2 regions of the Arthrobacter woluwensis genome follow, and region 2 is predicted to be linked to the other one. Evidence: predicted binding sites of a transcription regulator. Region 2 holds the regulator's gene; the other holds the start of a gene.
What was found. The regulator LexA, encoded in region 2, represses DNA repair genes until DNA is damaged. The targets are predictions, from matches to a motif close to TCGAACANNTGTTCGA.
Positions count from the first base shown of each region.

Region 1: the regulator LexA is predicted to act here: its motif matches at 4,827-4,842, upstream of QFZ52_RS13645 (shikimate dehydrogenase).

Region 1 covers NZ_JAUSXR010000001.1:2,983,739-2,991,600, reverse strand. Annotated here, with positions in the region: gene QFZ52_RS13660 (MFS transporter) at 1-1,167, shown strand, start outside; gene QFZ52_RS13655 (IclR family transcriptional regulator) at 1,164-1,913, opposite strand; gene QFZ52_RS13650 (bifunctional sugar phosphate isomerase/epimerase/4-hydroxyphenylpyruvate dioxygenase family protein) at 1,944-3,830, opposite strand; gene QFZ52_RS13645 (shikimate dehydrogenase) at 3,830-4,753, opposite strand; gene QFZ52_RS13640 (IclR family transcriptional regulator) at 4,936-5,706, opposite strand; partial or broken gene QFZ52_RS13635 (MFS transporter) at 5,941-7,268, shown strand; gene QFZ52_RS13630 (hypothetical protein) at 7,374-7,862, opposite strand, start outside.
Region 2 covers NZ_JAUSXR010000001.1:1,055,527-1,063,388, reverse strand. Annotated here, with positions in the region: gene hisH (imidazole glycerol phosphate synthase subunit HisH) at 1-98, opposite strand, end outside; gene hisB (imidazoleglycerol-phosphate dehydratase HisB) at 95-709, opposite strand; gene QFZ52_RS04755 (histidinol-phosphate transaminase) at 845-1,951, opposite strand; gene QFZ52_RS04750 (LysM peptidoglycan-binding domain-containing protein) at 2,091-2,441, opposite strand; gene lexA (transcriptional repressor LexA) at 2,776-3,495, shown strand; gene QFZ52_RS04740 (ATP-dependent DNA helicase) at 3,614-5,710, opposite strand; gene hflX (GTPase HflX) at 5,712-7,277, opposite strand; gene QFZ52_RS04730 (class I SAM-dependent methyltransferase) at 7,602-7,862, shown strand, end outside.

The sequences.
Region 1 (7,862 bases), 1.9 Mb from region 2:
ATGGTGCTGGACGGCTTCGACCTGGTGGTCCTCGGAGCCGTGATCCCGACCCTGCTCAAGAGCAAGGACCTCGGTTTCGATCCTGCAGGGGCCACCCTGGCCGCCACCCTCTCGCTCGTGGGCGTGGGACTCGGCGCGCTCTTCATCGCGCCCCTCTCCGACCGCTTCGGCCGTAAGCGCCTTCTGGTCGCCTGCGTGCTGTGGTTCTCCGTCTTCACCCTGGCCGTGACCGTGGCGCCGAACGTCGCGGTCTTCAGCGCCTTCCGGCTGCTCGCCGGCGTCGGGCTCGGCGCCTGCCTGCCCGCGGCCCTGGCCTACATGAACGACTTCGCCCCCGCGTCCTCCGCCGCCCGTGCCACCACCCGCACCATGACCGGCTATCACGCCGGCGCCGTCGTGACGTCGCTGCTCGCGCTGGCCCTCATTCCCAACTGGCGGGCCGTGTTCGTGATCGGCGGCGTCGCCGGGCTCGTCCTCGCGCCGATCCTGTGGTTCCGGCTGCCGGACACCACCGTGGACCGGCTCGCCGTGGGCGCCTCCGAGGGCGGCCAGGCGGTGGCCGACGGCGGCGCGAAGCCGGGCCTGAAGGTCCTGCTGCGGAAGCCGTACCCGCTCATCGCGGCGGGCATCGCGGCCGCGTCCTTCATGGGGCTGCTGCTCGTGTACGGCCTGAACACCTGGCTCCCGACCCTCATGGCGAGTGCCGGGTACTCGATGAGCTCGTCCCTCGCCCTGCTGTTCATCCTGAATCTCGGTGCCGTGGCGGGGCTCCTGCTGGCCGGCTGGCTCGCTGACCGGCACGGCACCAAGCGGATCACCCTGCTCTGGTTCGGCCTGGCCGCGGTGCTGCTCGCCCTGCTCAGCCTGAAGCTCCAGAACGAGATCCTGCTCGACCTGGCCGTCTTCGTCACCGGGGTGTTCGTGTTCAGCGCGCAGGTCCTGGTGTACGCGTGGGTGAGCCAGCTCTTCCCCCGTGAACTCACGGGCACCGCGCTCGGATTCTCCGCGGGCGTGGGCCGCGTGGGGGCGATTCTGGGGCCGGCCGTCACGGGAGCGCTCGTCGCCGGAGGCATCGCCTACCCGTGGGGCTTCTACGTGTTCGCCCTCGCCGCGGTGGCCGCGCTGGCCGCGCTGCTGTTCGTCCCGACGTCGCGCCCGGTGGACTAAGCCCGCCGGATCGTCTCCAGGCCGCGCCGCACGCCCTGCGCCGCGCCCTGGAGCGCCGCCACGATCTCCCGGAGGCGCACCTCCGTCACCGGGACGACGACGCCGAGCGCGGCCACCGCGTGGCCCTGCGGGTCGAGCACGGGTGCGGCGATGCCCGACGTCTCGGGGTCGAGGATCCCCACGAGTTGGGCATACCCGTTGCGGGCGGTCTCCGCGAGCCGCTGGCGGAGTTCGTCCTCCGGCACGGCGCCGGCGAGGATCTGCCGCGTCACGTACTCCGCCTGGACCTCGCGGGGCTGGAACGCCATGAGCGCCAGACCCGCCGAGGAGATGTACACGGGAAGCCGGCCCGCGACCGTCGCGCGGTTCGTCACGGAGCCCGGCCGGGAGAGCCGCTCCACGAACAAGGCGTCCTGCCCATCCAGCACGGCGAGGTTCACGTTCTGCCGGAGCACCTGCTGGATGTCCTCCATGAACGGCAGGGCCACGGTGCGCAGTTCCAGGGTGGGCGCGTTCCTGCTGACGAGTTCCCAGAGGCGCAGCCCGGGCTTGACCGCGCCGCCCTCCTCGACGTCGAGGAGCCCGTGATCGCTCATCTGCCGGACGAGGCGATGCGCGGAGGACAGCGGAAGCCCCGCCCGGGCCGCGAGGTCGGAGAGGCTGAGCCGTGGGGTGCCTTCCGGGAAGGCGGCCAGCAGCCGCACCACGCGGTCCACCACGGAGTCACCGGATGCGGAGTTCGCCATGGGACACCTCCTCGTGCCGGGCCGCGCCGCTCAGGCGGACGGCCGGTCCTGACGGGCGTCGTACTGGACGGCGTGGCGGACCGGGGCGTTCGCGGCGCCGTAGCCGTCATAGCCGCCGCGTCGCTCCACCATCTCGAAGAAGACGCTGCCCACCGTGGCGGTGTAGAAGTGCAGGAACTCGCCGTCGCCGTCGCGGTCGTAGAGGAGATCGAGGTTCCGGAGGGTGGCCAGGAAGTCCGGATCGAGCTGGAACCGGGCGTCCAGGTCCTCGTAGTAGTTGGCGGGGATGGGCAAGAATTCCAGCCCGCGGTCCTTCGCCGCGCGAGCCGTGGACACGAGGTCGTCCACGGCGAAGGCGATGTGCTCCTGGTAGGTCTTGCGGCCCGGGTTCCCGCCCGCACCGAGGCCCTGCTGGATCACGGGCGCGAGATTGAGCACCAGGCGCACGGCACGGTCCGAGGTCTGCATGACCTGCGAACGGACCAGGCCGGTGGGGCTGGGCACCTCCGCGAACGGCGCGGGTTCCAGGGCCAGGGCGCTCGTGTAGAAGAGGACGGCCTCGTCGAAGTGCTGCCATGGCTGTGCCAGGTTCACGTGGTCGATCCTCGCGGCGCCGTTCGCTTCCCCGGGGCGTTCCCCGTCACCGAATTCGTGGGTCCACACGGCCACCCCGCCGGGCCGGCTCTGGCACAGGAAGATCTCCGTGGAATCCGGGGCGGAGACCCCCTGGAAGACCTCCTCGTCGGCCTGGACCGTGCGGGCGACCGCGGGCGCCTTCAGCTGCTGGGCGCGGGCGGAGGCGAGCAGCGGTGACTCGACGTCGAAGCCGAGCGCGGCGATCGCGGGCTCGGCCTGGGAGGGCGCCTGCTCGTTGATGATGACGCGCGCCTGCCCCAGCGTCCAGAGCTGGACGTCCTTGGTGCGGTGACGCCCCGCGAAACTGAAGCCGAGGTGCCCGAGCAGCGTCTCCAGACCGGCGGTGTCCTCGGCCTTCACCTCGGCGAAGTCGAAGCCGGCGGGCTCCGGAACCCTGGGCAGGGTGGCCAGCTCCATCGGATGACGACGGCGACGCGCCCCTTCCGAGTCCCCGTTCTGCTCGGTGAGCCAGCGCGCGCTCTGCTCCTCCAGCCAGATGAGCGACCGCATGGCGTCCACCGCGGTTCGGTCCACATCGGCCTGCCGGAAGACGTCGTTGAACACCTCGAGGGAGACCGGACCGGAGTAGCCCGCCCGGATCACGTGGCCCATGAACTTCGCCAGGGCGAACTGCCCCTCGCCCGGGAATACCCGGTGGTGCCGGCTCCAGGACAGGACGTCCATGGAGAGGCGCGGGGCGTCCGCCACCTGGACGAAGAAGATTTTCTCCGGAGCGAACGTCTCGATCGGCGCGGTGTCCCAGTCCCGGGAGAGGATGTGGAACGAGTCCAGGCAGGTGCCGAGGTTCGGGTGGTTCACCATCTCGACGAGCCGGTGCGCGTGTTCGTAGTCGTTGACGTACTTGCCCCACGCCAGCGCCTCGTAAGCGACCTTCACCCCGTGCTCACCGGCCAGCTCCGCGAGGCGGGCGAGCTGCTCGGCGCGCAGGCCGTCGTCGTCGATCTGCGCGGTGGCGACGTTGCTGCACACGAGGATCGTGTCCATGCCGAGCCGGGACATGAGGCGGAATTTCGCGTCGGCGCGGCGGAGGTTCTCCCGCAGGAGATTTTCGGGGACGCTGTCGAAATCGCGGAACGGCTGGTACAGGTCCAGGCCGAGGCCGAGGTCGGCGGCCAGCGTGCGGACGTCCTCGGGGCTGAGCGGGGAGGTGATCAGATCGGGCTCGAAGATCTCGATCCCGTCGAAGCCGGCGATGGCGCAGGCCTGCATCTTCTCGCGGAGTGTGCCGGACAGGCAGACGGTGGCGACTCCCGTGCGCATCAGCGGCCCCCTTCCGTGGCGGCGGTGCTGTCCGGGGCCGCGCCGGCTGCGGCGTCCTCCGCCGCGATCAGCTCCAGGAAGTGCTCGCGCATGCGCCCGGCGTCGGCTTCGCGGCCGGTGAAGAGCCGGAAGGCGTCGGCGGCCTGGCCCACCGCCATGCGGCCCCCGTCCAGGACGCGGCAGCCGATGGCCCGGGCCCGGCGCACCAGTTCGGTCTCGAGCGGCCGGTAGACGATGTCCGCCACCCAGTGCCGGGGTTCCAGCAGCGCCGGATCCAGCGGCAGTCCGGGGTGCGCCGCCATCCCGACGGGCGTGCAGTGCACCAGACCCGCGGCGAGCGGCAGGAGCGTCGGCAGCTCTTCCGGGGTGTGTGCGGTGACGACCGCGCCAGGGAACAGCTCCCTCAGACCATCGGCCCGCTCGGTGCTCCGGACGGGGTCCGTGTCCACCAGATCCAGCACCCCGACGCCGGCGGTCAGGAGCGCGTAGGCGACGGCGGACCCGGCGCCTCCCGCACCCAGCTGCACCACCCGCTCCAGCGAAGCTCCCGGCAGGCCGTCGGCGAGGGCGCGGGCGAAGCCGGAGAAATCGGTGTTGTGGCCGATGAACCGTCCGTCCTCGATCACCACGGTGTTCACTGCGGCGAGCCGCCGGGCATCCTCGGACACCTCGTCGAGGTGCGCCATCACGAGCTGCTTGCAGGGGTGGGTGATGTTCAGGCCGTTGAAGCCGAGGTCGGAGGCCCAGTGCAGCAGATCGCCGATCGAGGCGGCGGGGATGCCTGTCTCGAGCAGGTCGAGGGGACGGTAGAGGTACCGAAGGCCCTGCCGGTCGCCCTCCCGCTCGTGCATCGGTGGCGTGAGGGACGGAAGTACCCCTTCGCCCACCAGGCCCACCAGGAATGATCCTGCTCGAGTGCTCATGCTCTTCGCTCCTTTGTCGGCCTGAGGTTCAGTGCCGGACGGTATGACTCAGGGTACACACCATGTTCACATCAAGTACAAGTGTTCGTATCGCGAACTGGCGTCGCGAACTGGCGTCGCGCTCGGCGCGCTCGTCACGCTGCGGGCGAGTGCGTCGCTCATCGCGTCGCTCGTCCCGGCGCTCATCGTGCCGGCAGGCGCGCGGCCAGCTCGCCCGCCGCGTCCCGCAGGAGGGGGACGGCGCCCTGCAGTTGCTCCACGCTCATCCGGAACACCGGCGCCGCCGTGGCGAGGGCCGCGAGCACGCCGCCGTGGCCGGCGAGCACCGGCACCGCGATGGCCCGCATGCCGATCTCGTTCTCCTCGTCCATGAGGGCGAAGCCCTGGTGCCGGACGCGGGCGATCTCGGCGCGGAACGCTTCGCGGTCCGTGATCGAGTGCTCGGTCAGCGGCGTCAGCTCCAGCTCGTCGAGGAGCGCCTCCCGCTCGTCCTCCGGCGCGAACGCCACGAGGACCTTGCCCACCGCCGTCGTGTGCAGCTGGCCGAGGTGTCCGGGGTCGCTCGTGACGCGGAACATCTGGGGGCCGTCCACCTTGTTCACGGTCAGGTAGCGGTGCTGATCCCGGACGGAGAGGATCGTCGCCTCACCCGTGCCTTCGGTGACCCGTTGCAGGACCGGCCGGGCCGTCCCGGCGAAGCCGTGGTGATTGGAGACGCGCTGCCCCAACTGGAAGACCCGGAGGCCCAGGTGGTACCGCCGCCCCTCGGGCTCGTAATCCACGAAACCGTCCCGCGTCAGGGATCCGAGCAGCCGGTAGGCGGTGCTGAACGGCAGATCGGATCGGCGTGCCAGCTCCGCTGCGCTCGCGCCACGGGGCTCGTCGCCCAGCAGCACCAGCAGACTCAGCGCCTTGCCGATCATGTCCGTCTTGCCGGTTTCCTTCTCGCTCATGAAGAGAAGATTGCCACATTGTGAGAGCTATATCTAGATCGTGAGAAAAATTCTTGACAGTGACGGCGCTCACAGCCAGAATCTTCTATATCGCACCAACAGCTCTCATGATCCGGAAGCTGTTGTCGAGCGGGAATTCTCTCGCCAGCCGAAACCGTGATCCGGGCCGGCCGCCCGCATTCACCCCAGCGACTCCACCCTGATGCGACATCGCCGTCACACCGAAGGAATCCCATGAACCAGACCCTTCCGCCCGCAGCGCCGGGCGCCGTCCCCTCCGGAGCGGCCGCGGGCCACTCCGGCACTCCCCGGAAGGCCGCCCTGGCCAGCTTCCTCGGCAGCGCGGTGGAGTACTACGACTTCTTCATCTTCGGCTCCGCCGCGGCGCTGATCTTCCCCAAGGTGTTCTTCCCGAGCGCCGACGCGAACGCCACCATCATGTCCTTCGCGACCTTCGGCTTCGCCTACATCGCCCGGCCCGTGGGCGCGGTCTTCCTCGGTCACTTCGGCGACCGTCTCGGACGACAGAGGGTGCTCATGTTCACCCTGGTCCTGATGGGCGCCTCGACCTTCGTCATCGGCTGCCTCCCCGACTTCAAGACGGTGGGCTGGTGGGCGCCCGCTCTCCTGGTCCTCGCACGCCTCTGCCAGGGGCTCTCCGCGGCCGGTGAACAGGCCGGCGCCTCCTCGATGACGCTGGAACACGCCCCCGACGACCGTCGCGCGTTCTTCACCTCGTGGACCCTCACCGGGACCCAGGGCGGGCAGATCCTCGCCGCCCTGGCCTTCATCCCCGTCGTCGCCTTGCCGGACGACCTCAAGTACGGCATCGGCTGGCGCATCCCGTTCTGGCTGAGCGCCGCCGTCGTCGTGGTCGCGTTCTTCATCCGCCGCAGCCTGCACGAGCCCACACCACCTTCGCCGAGGCCAAGAAGGCTCGGCTGCCCTTCGTCGAGCTGATGAAGTATCACTGGCGTGACGTGATCCGCGTCGTCTGCTGCGCCTTCATCGCCGCGATCAGCACCGTCTTCGGAACGCTCGCCATCAGCTACGGCAAGCAGGTCGCCCATGTGGACAGCACTGTGACGCTGTGGCTCGTGGTCGTGGCGAACGTGGTGGCCCTCGGCACCCAACCGTTCTTCGGCACGCTGGCCGACCGCTTCGGCCGCAAGCCGCTGTTCGTCTACGGCGCCCTGTCCAGCGCGGTCATGACGCCGCTGTTCTTCCTGAGTCTGCAGTCCGGCTCCATCCCGCTGATGTTCGCGGCGGCCATCGTGTACTTCTCGTGCGGCTATGCGGCGGCGAACGCGGTCTGGCCGTCCTTCTACGGCGAGATGTTCAGCACCCAGGTCCGCTTCTCCGGCCTGGCCGTGGGAACCCAGCTCGGCTTCCTCATGGCCGGCTTCGCCCCCACGATCGTCTCGGCGATCGGCGGCACCGGCCCCGGCGGCTGGGTCCAGACGTCGATCTTCGCCGCGGTCATCTGCGTGATCGCCGCGGTGTCGGCACTGACCGCCCGCGAGACGGCCAAGGTCCCGACCGCACAGCTCGGCCTGAAGTAGCACACCTTAAAGATCGACTGCTCCATAGGGTGTCGTTTTTCCCCGGAAATCGGGGATTTCGACATCGTATGGAGCAGTCGATCTTTTTTGAGGGTGGTGGAAGGCTCAGCGATTACGGGTGGCCGCGAAGAGGCGACGAAGGGTTAAGAAGCAGCCCAGCGCGCCGAAGGCGAGGGACATGAGCAGATCGCCCGAATAGCCCTTGACGAAGTCGGGGTTCGACGCGAGGTTGGCTGCCATGAGGCGCCACGGCTCCGGGCCGAAGATCCTGGCGAGAGGGGAACCGCCCAGGAAGTCGACGGCGTCGAGCCAGACTCCGCCGACGAATGCCAGAATCGCGGTGGCGACGGTGATGCCCACGATCACCCAGACCCCGGTGCGGCTCAGGCGGCCCCTGGTGCCGACGACGTAGAGACGCGCGGCGCCGGCGGCCACGCCGAAGGTGACGATCGACGCGATCACATGCACCTCCCACAGCAGCATCCAGACGATGATGCCGAGCGGGAGAACCACCAGCGCGAACAGGGCTCCCCGCAGGACATCCTCGCCGGGTGCCGGCTCCGGCGGGACGGCGGCCGCACGCTGCTGCGCATT
Region 2 (7,862 bases):
TCCGGGCTCTCCGGCTTACGGCCGGTGTGGGCGTCGCGGACCGCGCCGTCCTCCAGGGACTGCGCGGGGCCCGCCGTCGTGTTCTCCTGCTCGCTCACAGTGCTCCCTTGGTGGACGGGATGCCCTCGACGCGGGGATCGGGTTCGATCGCCGCGCGCAGGGCACGGGCGAAGGCCTTGAACTGAGCCTCGACGATGTGGTGCGGATCGCGGCCGCGCAGCACATCCATGTGGAGGCAGATCCCGGCGTGCAGGGTGATGGCCTCGAAGACGTGGCGCGTCAGCGAGCCGGTGAAGTGCCCTCCGATCAGGTGGTACTCCTGGCCGGCCGGCTCACCTTCGTGGACCAGGTACGGACGCCCGGAGACGTCGACGACGGCCCGCGCGAGCGCTTCATCGAGCGGCACCGTGGCGTCGCCGAAGCGGCGGATGCCGGCCTTGTCGCCGAGCGCCTTCTTGAGCACCTCGCCGAACGTGATGGCCACGTCCTCCACGGTGTGGTGCGCGTCGATGTGGGTGTCACCGGTGGCCCGGACCGTCAGGTCGATCAGGGAGTGCTTGCAGAGCGCATTGAGCATGTGGTCGTAGAACGGCACCGTGGTGCTGATCTCGGCGACACCGGTGCCGTCCAGATCGATGCTGACGAATACGCTCGACTCGCTCGTGCTGCGTTCCATGCTGGCGGTGCGGGGCGTGCTCGCTGCGCTCATGCGGGAGACTCCTTCTGATGACGTGCTGTGTGGATGTCGATGGTCTCCGGCCGTTCCGGACCCCGCGAGGGTCCAGCGGTCCGGAAGGGCGGCGGCCCGGCCCTCAAGCGAATCGCCCTTCGGGCGGGATGCCGTTCAGGCGGAATGCCCGAGCAGCTCCCGGAGCCGGTTGAGGAACGCCGTGGTCTCCGGCTCCGTGCCGGCGGTGACCCGGAGATGCCCCGGGATCCCGACGTCGCGGATCAGGACTCCGGCGTCCAGAAGACCCTGCCAGATGGCTGCAGGGTCCTCCATGCCGCCGAAGAAGACGTAGTTCGAGTCCGAGGACGCGGGCTTCAGCCCCATTTCGCGGAGCTCCGCCACGATGCGGTCCCGCTGGACCTTGATGTCCTCCACGTCCGCCATAAGCAGTTCCCGGTGAGACAGTGCGGCCAGGGCGGTGGCCTGGGTGATCGCCGAGAGGTGGTACGGGAGACGGACCAGGCGGAGGGCATCGGTGATCTCCGGGGCGGCGGCCAGATAGCCCAGGCGGGCGCCCGCGAGGGCGAACGCCTTGCTCATCGTGCGGCTGACGATCAGACGCTCCCGGCCGGGCAGCAGTGTGAGGGCGCTCGGAGTGCCTTCATGCGCGAACTCGTGGTACGCCTCGTCGACGATCACGATGGTCCGGCTGGCCTCGCCCGCCTCGTACACGGCTTCGACCACGTCGAGGCCGAGCTTGGTCCCGGTGGGGTTGTTCGGAGAGCAGAGGAACACGACACTCGGTCCGAGCTCGCGCACCTGCCGGGCGGCGGACTCGGCGGAGAGTTCGAAGTCGGCGTCGCGGACGCCCTTCACATATTCGGTGTCCGTGCCGCTGGCCAGCAGGGGGTACATGGAGTACGTCGGGGGGAAGCCCAGCGCGGTGCGGCCCGGGCCGCCGAAGGCCTGGAGGATCTGCTGCAGCACTTCATTGGACCCGTTGGCGGCCCAGATGTTCTCGGCGGTGAGGCCGTGGCCCAGGTAGTCGGCCAGCGCGGTGCGAAGTTCAGTGAATTCCCGGTCCGGGTACCGGTTGAGGGTCGTGGCGGCGTGGGTCACGGCTTCCGTGATGGCCTGGACGACAGGAGCGGGAACGCCATGAGTGTTCTCATTGACGTTCAGAAGCACGGGGACGTCGATCTGGGGGGCACCGTAGGGGCTGATCCCCCGGAGATTGTCTCGCAGGGGAAGCTTCGCCAAGCGCTGCATTTGTTCGCTCACCCGTACAGTCTAGTTTGCCCGGCTCCTCCGCCTTGAATTGTTGCCCCCTGGGCCGGCCCGTGAACCGAAAGGGACGCGCAGGCCGCTGACAGGCGGATCGGCCGGCGGGTTCAGAGCGGCAGGATCAGCGCTGCTTGAATCAACGCTGCGCAGGAACGAAGAGGTCCTGGCCCGCAACGATCTCCGAAGCCTTCAGATCGTTCAGGCGAGCGATCTCACCGACGACCTCACGGGTGTCCCGGCCCGGAGCGACCCGCTGAGCGATGGCCCAGACCGTGTCTCCGGGCTGGACGACCACGGTCTGGGACGAGCCCACCGAGTGCGTGTCGCTCGCGATGGCCGGCGTGAGCAGCATGCCCAGCGCGACGGTGATGATCGCGGCGAGCAGGAGCGCGGCCGGCAGGCCGAAGAAGACGAACCGCCCGCGGCGGGTCAACCGCATCCGCGGAGCAGTCTGCGTTCCGGTGATCGCAACAGCCTGTGCTGACATTTCGTTTCCTCGCTTCCATCACGCCGCTTGGCATCTACGTTCGATGGCAATACGCCGTACATCCAGCCCGGTTCGAACATGTATTCGAACCTTGTTACTACTATTTTTAGGACATACCTACGAACACTGTCAAGACTCGCTAGAACAAATGTTTGATTCGGGCATCCTCCTGGCCTAGCGTTGGACGCAGGAAGAGTTCCTTCGGTGAACAGCACACCAGGGGGCACTGACAAAAATTTCGAGCCGCCCGGACCAGGGGCAGGCGAGAGCGACCGGCAGGACCCGGCCTCCCCGGAGGGCGGGAAGGCCCCACACGAGATCCAGGGAGTGACAGATGGCCAGGAGTTCATCGAACGAAGCCGGCCCCAGCAGGGCGCCGGCCAACCGTGGCCTCACTCCCCGTCAGAAGAAGATCCTGGAGACCATCCAACGCTCGGTCGAGGCCAAGGGGTACCCGCCGTCGATGCGGGAGATCGGAGACACGGTGGGGCTCGCGAGCCTCTCCAGCGTCACGCACCAGCTGAGCCAGCTGGAGCGGCTCGGTTACATCCGCCGCGACCCGAAGCGCCCCCGCGCCATGGAGATCCTCATTCCGCTGACGCTGGACTCCCGGGAGGCTCCCCGCGTGGCGTCGCTGCCCGAGCCCCGGTCGATCGTGGCGGAGCTCAGCACGTCCTCGGACGCGGCCATGGTCCCCCTGGTCGGGCGTATCGCGGCCGGTGGCCCGATCCTGGCTGACCAGCAAGTGGAGGACGTCATGCCGCTCCCCCGCCAGCTCGTGGGCCATGGCGAACTCTTCATGCTCCAGGTGGCGGGTGACTCCATGATCGACGCGGCCATCTGCGACGGCGACTGGGTGGTGGTCAGGCGCCAGAACAACGCCGAGAACGGGGACATCGTCGCCGCCCTCCTCGACGATGAGGCGACCGTGAAGACCTTCCGGCAGCGTGACGGCCACACGTGGCTGCTCCCCCAGAACACGCGCTACGAGCCGATTCTCGGCGACCATGCCACCGTCATGGGCAAGGTGGTCTCGGTGCTGCGGTCCCTCTGAGGAAAGCGGCCTCGTCCCCTACGGAACACGTGCCGGAAGGCGAACAGCAGACGGCGAGGGCCTGAGCGGAAATCCGCTCAGGCCCTCGCCGTTTCTGTCGTGGTGGTCACCGCCCGGCTCAGCTCTTCGCCGCAGCGGGCTCCTCATGTCCCGACAGCCGTTGGAGCGCCGAGAGCACCACCTGACGGTCGGTGGTCGGCCAGAACGGCGGCAACGTGGACCGGATGAATCCGCCATAGCGTTCCGTGGCGAGCCGGGAATCCAGCACGGCGACGACGCCCTTGTCGCCCGTGGACCGGATGAGGCGGCCCGCGCCCTGGGCCATCTTGATCGCGGCGCTGCTGGCCGAGATCGCCATGAACCCATTGCCGCCATTCTGGGCGACGGCGCGGGACCGTGCGGTGTTGAGCGGGTCGTCCGGCCGCGGGAACGGGATCCGGTCCATGATGACCAGCCGGCAGGAGTCGCCCGGCACGTCCACGCCCTGCCACAGGGTGAGCGTGCCGAAGAGACACGTGTCCCGGTCGTCGGAGAATTCCTGGATGAGGGAACTCATCGTCGCCTCCCCCTGGCACAGGATCGGGACGTCGACCCGTTCGCGGACGTAGTCCGCCGCCTCCTCCGCAGCCCTCCGTGAGGAGAACAGGCCCAGGGCCCCACCGCCCGAGGCCTTGATGAGGTCCACCACCTCGTCCAGCGCCTCCGGCGAGATGCCGCGGCCCGGTTTGGGCAGATGGCGTGCGACATACAGCATGCCCTGACGCGGGTAGTCGAACGGGGAGCCGACGTCGACGCCCACCCAGTCGGGGGCGCCCGGCCCCTGCAGACCCACATCGCCGGCGGCCTGCTCAAAGGCGGCGCCGATGGCGAGGGTCGCCGAGGTGAGGATCGCGGTGTGGCCGTCGAACAGTCCGTCGCGGAGCTTCATGGCCACGCTGAGAGGCGCCACGGTCACGGTGGCGGGGGCGTCGTCGTCGGCGGGGCGATAGCCGGTGCCTGGCTCGAAGGTGCCGCTGCGGGTCACCCAGACGACCTCTTTCCGCTCAGCCGCCACGAGGAGACGTTCGCTGACTTCCAGGAGCTGCGTGAGGCGCGAGCGAGCAGCCTGCAAGGCGCCGTCCGCCGGCTGCCCCTGCTCGGGCTTCGAGTCGGACAGCGCCGCACGGCAGGCCTCACGCACGGCGTCGATGGCCCGGCCGAGCGGCTCCTCGGGGCCGCGTGGCAGAAGGCCGGTGGACAGCAGACCCAGTTCGGCTTCCAGAGCGCCGGCCGCCGCGTCGAGCGCTTCGACCTTGATGTGGGCATGACGGCGGGCGGCCCGTGCCGCGGCGGTCACCATCGCCTCGGACAGCTGACCGGTGACGGCACTGGTGACCCGGTCCTGCAATTCATGGGCCTCGTCCACGACCACGACGTCGTATTCGGGCAGCACGGCGACGCCTTCAAAAGCGTTGATGGCGAGCATGGCGTGGTTCGTGACGATGACGTCCGACTCGGCGGCGGTGGCCCGGGCCCGCTCACTGAAACACTCTTCGGACATCGGGCACTTCGCGGGGCCGAGGCATTCCAGCGCCGTGACGGACACCTGTCGCCACGCCCGTTCGGAGACACCCGGGGTCAGGTCGTCCCGGTCACCGGTGTCGGTCTCCTGTGCCCACTCGCGCAGCCGTAGGATCTCGCGGCCGAGCTGGGTGCCCGGCCCGTTGCCGAGGCTCGGGCCGTTGTTCGAACTGAACAGCGCGCCGTCCGCCCCCATGCCGAAGAGCTGATCGTCCGACGCGTCCTCCTCGGGGAAGCCGCCGCCCACCTTGTGCAGGCACAGATAGTTCGAACGGCCCTTCACGAGCGCGGTCTTCACCGGACGCGGGAGCTCAGGCGTGACGGTCTCGAGCAGCCGGGGCAGATCCCGGCCCATGATCTGAGCCTGCAGCGCGAGCGTCGCCGTCGAGATCACGGCACGGTGCCCGTTGCGCACGGCATCATCGATCACGGGCACGAGGTACCCGAGCGACTTACCGGTGCCGGTGCCCGCCTGGACGAGCAGATGGCGCTGCTCCTCCAGGGAGGCGGCGACCTGCCGGACCATCTCGTGCTGGCCGGGACGGTTCTGGCCTCCAAGGCTGCCGACGGCGGTGTCCAGGAGGGACAGCGCCCGCCGGATGGCGGGGCTGTCCCCCCTGGTCTCCTCCTCCGGCTCCTGCGGGGCCGCGGGCATCTCACTCATGGATGGCGAATTGCTCCAGTTCCGCGGCCAGGGACTCACGGACCACCACGGTGACGCGGGTGCCCTCCCCGGTGTGTTCGAGGCTGAGGATCTCGGATTCACCCTCGTGCAGCTTGTTCAGCAGATCTCCGCGCTGATACGGCACGAGCAGTTCCATCCGCACATCGGGTCGCGGGATGGAACGGCTGATCTCCGCCAGCAGTTCCGGAATGCCGGCGCCGGTACGGGCCGACACCTCCAGGCAGCGAGGCTCCCGCTGCTTCAGGCGCTCCACCACGAACGGATCCGCGGCGTCCACCTTGTTCAGCACGATGATCTCGGGGACCTTGCGCGCATCAACTTCGGTGAACACCTGCCGGACCGCCGCGATCTGGCCCTCAGGATCCGGGTGCGAGGCGTCCACCACGTGCAGGATGAGGTCCGAATCGGCCACTTCCTCCAGCGTGGAGCGGAACGCCTCCACGAGCTGCGTCGGCAGGGACCGCACGAACCCGACCGTGTCGGCCAGCGTGTAGGTGATCCCGTCCGGCGTCTGCGCTCTGCGCACCGTGGGGTCCAGGGTGGCGAACAGCGCGTTCTCCACCAGGACTCCGGCGTCGGTGAGACGGTTCAGCAGCGAGGACTTGCCGGCGTTGGTGTAGCCGGCGATCGCCACCGAAGGGACCTCGTGGCGCTTGCGGTTGGCACGCTTGGCCTCACGGGCGGGCTTCATGCCGTCGATCTCACGACGGAGCTTCGCCATGCGAGTGCGGATCTTCCGGCGGTCCAATTCGATCTTCGTCTCACCGGGACCACGGGATCCCATGCCGGCGCCGGCGCTGCCCACCTGGCCACCGGCCTGACGGGACATGGATTCACCCCAGCCACGCAGACGCGGCAGCAGGTACTCCAGCTGTGCCAGTTCGACCTGCGCCTTGCCCTCCCGGCTCTTCGCGTGCTGCGCGAAGATGTCCAGGATGAGGCCGGTGCGGTCGATGACCTTCACCTTGACGATGTCCTCCAGGGACCGCCTCTGCGAAGGCGCCAGCTCGGAGTCGACCACCACGGTGTCGGCGCCGGTGGCCATGACGATGTCACGGAGCTCCAGCGCCTTGCCGGAGCCGAGGAACGTCCCGGGGTCCGGCTTGAGGCGCTTCTGGACCAGACCGTCCAGCACCTCGGAACCGGCGGTCTCGGCCAGCGCGGCGAGCTCCCGCAGGGAGTTCTCCGCATCGGCGAGTGTGCCTTCGGTCCACAGCCCGGCCAGGACCACGCGCTCCAGGCGGAGCTGCCGGTACTCGACCTCGGTGACGTCCTCGAGTTCGGTGGACAGACCGGCCACACGGCGCCGGGCGTGCCTTTCGGCGAGGTCCTCCTGCAAGCCGTCGAATTCACTGTGTTCCCGGTCCAGCGTGGACAGGGCCTGGGCTTTGGAGCCCAGCACGGTACCGCGGGGGGTGCCGGAGCCGGCCCCCGCTTCCGGTTCCACCGCGTCGGAATCGGTGGCGAGGATGCGGTCGATGACGGCCTGCATCTCCTCCGGGCTCAGTTCAGAACCAGAATGAGTCTGTTCAGTCATGGTCTCCCTCAAAGCGTTGAGTCCCATGCTAGCCGGAGGCTCCGACAACACGGGCAAGTGGTGAAAGGAGGTGCGGAAAGGAAAAACACGTCTTCCGGGATCTCGAATGATCAGTCTGGAAGGAATTCCTGTACTACCGCACCGCTGGGGTCAGGGTTACGGGGTCGACCGGTGCCACGCGTTGGCAGGCTTCACCCGGGATCAGCATGAACAGCGGATCGATCAGGGAAGCGGCGCGCGGGTCCGGGACTCATTACAGGAAAGACAGCATTGCACCATTCTACCAGCTCCCGCGCCTGCCCACGGCCCACTAAGGTTGCACGCATGGAGTCCGCACACTACTTCAGCAGCGAGCCCGCAGGCGAGTTCATCCGCAAGCCGCTCAGCGTCGTTCTGGACGGCCGGGAACGTTCCCTGCACACCTCCACGGGCATCTTCAGCCCCGACGCCATCGACAAGGGCACCAGGATCCTCCTGGACGAAGTGCCCGAACCGGCTCCGGAAGGCTCGTTCCTCGACATCGGCTGCGGCTGGGGACCCATCGCCCTGACCTTGGCGCTCAAGTCCCCGGACGCGCACGTCACC